Regions from separate parts of the Exiguobacterium sp. s56 genome, predicted to be linked through region 1. Evidence: predicted binding sites of a transcription regulator. Region 1 holds the regulator's gene; the other holds the start of a gene.

Region 1 (2,410 bases):
CACGATACACTCTAACTCGTGAACTTCAATTGGTCTGACAAACGCAACTTAAAGGGTTAGGACCTCTTAGGACTAACTTGCCCCCGTGGTTGTGGGCGATTCAGGCACAAAGTGAGTGAACATCAACTACTTTGAGACCATTGATGTAAAGGGGGATCCACTAATATGGATACTATGGGACGTCACATTATTACAGAACTTTGGGAGTGCAATCCCGACAAATTGAACGATATCGACTACATCGAGCGCTTGTTCGTCGATGCAGCACTTCGTTCGGGCGCTGAAGTCCGCGAAGTCGCTTTCCACAAATTTGCGCCACACGGTGTAAGTGGAGTTGTTATCATCTCAGAATCACACTTAACGATTCACAGTTTCCCAGAGCATGGCTACGCATCAGTCGATGTGTTCACATGTGGGGACCGAATCGATCCGGCCACAGCTTCGCAGTACATCGCGGAAGGCTTGGAAGCAAAAGTTCGTGAGGACGTGAAACTTGATCGCGGAATGGGACCGATTCGTGTTCCGGAAGCGCAAGTTGCAATCAGCAAATAATCAGATTGACCTTTTGAGGCTGGCCGAATTTCGGTCAGCCCTTTTAATTGTTTTGTTAACCGCTTAATTTTGATATGCTTAACCTATATAAATAAGGTGTCGAGGTGGATAATGGGATTATTGGATAAGTTTCAAACACATGTCCAGACGGACGATTCGCATAAAAATGAGGCGCTGCGCACACGTTACGTGGCAGCATCGCCGACCGCCGTGCTCACGTGGCTCCGCGAACGAATTGAGGCACAAGGACAAACGGTTCGCCGTGTCGATACAGACCGGGGCGAAGTGGCGTTTAACGGCGACGGCTGGGACGCGCTGGCGACAGTCATTCAAGTGGATGGCGGACGTACGGCTGTCGACTTCACGTTGAACCGGGATCAGATGCTCGGGCCGGACCTTGGTCAAATCGTCACCACATATTATGAGGCGCTGCAAGTGAAATTCCCGCTCCGCGCCATCGGGAATCAATCTGTCGAACGATAAGGAGGGCTGAGCATGCGTTGTCCTAAATGCGATCATAATGGAACGAGAGTGCTCGACTCCCGACCAGTACAAGATTTCTATTCGATTCGTCGCCGTCGCGAATGCGAGGAGTGCGGCTATCGCTTCACCACGTTTGAAACGGTCGAACAGACCCCGCTCATCATCGTCAAAAAAGACGGGAATCGGGAAGAGTTCAGCCGGGAGAAAGTGCTTCGCGGCATTATTCGGGCGTGCGAGAAACGTCCGGTCACGCTGGAACAACTCGAAGGTGTGGTCACGAAAGTCGAACAGCAGCTACGGGCCCTTGGCCAATCGGAGATTCCGAGTGAACAAGTCGGTGAGCTCGTGATGAATGAATTGGCACGTGTCGATGAAGTGGCCTACGTCCGCTTCGCGTCCGTCTATCGCCAGTTCAAAGATATCTCTGTGTTCTTTAAAGAACTTGAAGATTTAATGAAGCAAGAAAAATCGACCAACTAGAGGGGCGGCCTGCTGGTCGCCTTTTTTCAGGGGAGACCTATCATGGAAAAAGAACGAATCCTGTACGGGACTGACGAACTGTTGATTATGAGCACCGGGCTCATCGATCGCGAGTCGTATCAGTCGTTGTATCACTTATATCAGCCGGTCATCGGCGTGAAGGCGCTCGCGATGTATCAGACGCTTTGGAGCGAGCTGAAACCCGGAAAGATGAAATCGAACTATATGTCGCACAGCGCGCTCTGTGAGATGCTCGACTACTCGATTAACGAGCTGACGGACTGTCTGTTCCGGCTCGAGGCGATTGGTCTCGTCCGGACATATAAGACGAAAGACGAGCGCTTGACCCAGTACGTGTATCAACTGCGTGTCCCGCTCGCACCCCATACGTTCTTGAACGACGGACTGTTGTCGAGTTTTCTCTTCTATAAAGTCGGGGAAGTCCGCTTCAAACAGTTGCAAGGACGATTCACGATTGATCCATTGCCGGCCGGGATTATCGAGGTGACGAAAGACTTTAATGAAGTGTTCGACGTCAAAGGTGTGAATCACATGGCGTTCACCCAAAAGAACTACGAGAAACCCGACCGCGCAAAAATCGAGATCAACTATACGTTCGATATGGAAATCGTCAAAAAACTGACGAACTTCCCCGTCGGTTTCTTCACGAAGAAGCTCGATGAGACGATTACGAAACTCGCCTATGTCTCCCAAATCGATGAAGAGACGATGGCCGAGATGTTGAAGGAGTATTTCGTCCACGAGGCGTATCTCCCGCTCAGCGAGCAAGAGAAGCGCGACGGCTGCCGCCAGATGGTGCTGCAGTTGAAGAAGAAACAGACACGGCATCGGAAAGTAAAGTCAGATGAAATCGAAAAGGCGGAAATTGGTGATT
Region 2 (2,410 bases), on a different contig from region 1:
GCTGACATTCCAGAGAACAAAGACTATGACATCGTATCAGATGGCGAGCTTCAAATCGCATCTGTGAACGAGCCGGTCTCTCTTGAAGAGCTCGAGGCTGACACAGACACAACGACAGAAAGTGAAGCCGAAGCAACTGAAGAAGAGTCGGCTGAGGCATCATCTGAAGAGTCTGAAGAGAAGTCTGCAGACAAAGAATAAGCTGTATCGAACGACCCTTTGCGAAGGGTCGTTTTTTTCGTCACAAATCCGACAAATGTAAACGATTACGATGTGAAAAATGTGTCAACAAGGTCCAAGGTCGATTGCAATTTATTGGATTCGGGCTTATATTGTTAATGATTTCACATGTTCGTTCTTATTATATGGGTTCATTCAAACAGAAAGAAGGGTTTGTGACATGGCATCAATGGAAATCCATGCACTCGAATCATTACGGAAAAAAGCTCAGGCATCTTCGCAAATGATTCATTATCGGCCAATGGAATACTTTTTACGGGCAATGCTCGCGGGGATCTTTATCGGATTCGCTTCAATCTTCACACTTAAAGTTGTCAACGGGATGTACTTGATCGATTCGCCGTTCACGACACTCATCGGTGGGTTCTCATTCGGGATCGCGCTTGTCATGATCATCTACGGCGGAGCCGAACTGTTCACGGGGAACACAATGTATTTCACGACCTCGACGTTACGCGGCTATACGACGCTCAGTGACACGATGCTCGTCTGGTTACTTTGTTTCGTCGGGAACGCGCTCGGTGGCGTCTTGTTCGCCTTGTTGCTCGCCCCGACCGGCGTCATCCAAGAACTCGGGATGGACAACTGGCTGTTCGCGGTCGTCGAGAGCAAGATGCATCATACGACGGTCGAGATTTTCTTCCGTGCCATCTTCTGTAACTGGATGGTCTGTCTCGCGATTTTCTTACCAAAACAGATGAAAAATGAGTTCGCTCAAATCTTCTCGATGATTTTCCTCGTCGCCGTCTTCTTCGCGTCAGGATTTGATCACGTCATCGCCAACTTCGTCTTGTTTGCGCTCACGCTCGTCGTTCCACATCCTGAGGCGATTAGCTTTGCCGGCGCCATCCACAACTTGATTCCGGCCACGTTCGGTAACATCATCGGCGGCGCCTTGTTCATGGGTGCGATCTATACGTGGTTGAACGCGAAAGGCTTGCGCGAAGCCCAAGAGTCAGAGGAAAAAGAAGAAGTTGAATTAAAAATCGTGAAACCGGCTAAAGAATTATAAGTTGGGTCACTTGAAGAACGGTCGAGTCCAGATGCGGGCTCGGCTGTTTTTGCGTTTATATCACAACCAACGCTCACAATTTAGACTCCACATCTCCATGCTCAAACATGACATAATCTATATATGGAATTGAATCGAGTTATGAACTCGATTCATATCAATATATAGTGAGGTGATGCGGAGTGAACATGCTCCAGCTTTATGAAGATGTCTGTGTTCTCCCAGATCAAGATCTCGTACAAGAGAACGCCAACGTCGACGGGAAATCACCACTTGGCAAACTGGCACGATTATCCTCGGAAGTATCGAAACAGCTGTCGACAATGTACTTGTTGTCAGAGCGGACACGTCAGGCCGTCGCAGACAACTTTTTGTACATCCATGATGCCGACTATTACGTGACGGGATCGACGACGTGTTGTCAAATCCCGCTCGGCGAGTTGCTGACGAACGGATTTCATACCGGACACGGAACGATTCGACCACCCCAGGACATCCGTTCGGCGATGGCACTCGCTTCGATCATTCTTCAAGCGAATCAGAATATGCAACACGGGGGTCAAGCGTTCCCGATGTTCGATGTCGATTTAGCGCCATACGTCGAAAAGACGTATGAACGTCAACTCGAGCGGCTCAAGAAGCTTCCGGTCGAATGGTCGACCGAGCAACTTCTCGAAGTCGCTGAGACCGAGACAATCACAGCGACGTATCAAGCGTGTGAGGCGTTCATTCATAACGCCAATTCGATGCATTCGCGAGGAGGCGGCCAAGTGCCATTCGTCTCCATCAACTATGGGACCGACACAAGCCGTTGGGGTCGAATTTTCATCCGCGAGTTGTTGCATGCGACCGAACGAGGGCTCGGCAACGGGGAGACGCCAATTTTCCCGATTCAAATCTTTAAAGTAAAAGAGGGCGTCAACTTTCATGAAACCGATCCGAACGTCGACTTGTTCCAACTCGCCTGTCGCGTAACGGGCAAGCGTCTATTCCCGAACTTCTCGTTCGTCGATGCCCCGTTCAACTTGCAATATTATGATGGGAGCCATGACTCAGAAGTCGCTTATATGGGGTGTCGGACACGAGTGATGGGGAATCGTCATGGCGCCGAGACGTCGATCGGACGAGGCAATTTATCGTTCTCGACCTTGAACTTGG

The links. Region 1 encodes NrdR, which represses ribonucleotide reductase genes. Its sites were predicted from a motif close to AACACNATATATNGTGTT; they were not measured.
Region 2: the regulator NrdR is predicted to act here: its motif matches at 1,407-1,424, upstream of KNP71_RS02435 (anaerobic ribonucleoside triphosphate reductase).

The regions. Positions count from the first base shown of each region.
Region 1 is NZ_JACSLR010000005.1:66,134-68,543, reverse strand. Features, by position in the region: gene speD (adenosylmethionine decarboxylase) at 166-552, shown strand; gene KNP71_RS06835 (hypothetical protein) at 664-1,035, shown strand; gene nrdR (transcriptional regulator NrdR) at 1,048-1,515, shown strand; gene KNP71_RS06825 (DnaD domain protein) at 1,558-2,410, shown strand, end outside.
Region 2 is NZ_JACSLR010000001.1:464,357-466,766, forward strand. Features, by position in the region: gene KNP71_RS02425 (50S ribosomal protein L25/general stress protein Ctc) at 1-201, shown strand, start outside; gene KNP71_RS02430 (formate/nitrite transporter family protein) at 410-1,252, shown strand; gene KNP71_RS02435 (anaerobic ribonucleoside triphosphate reductase) at 1,441-2,410, shown strand, end outside.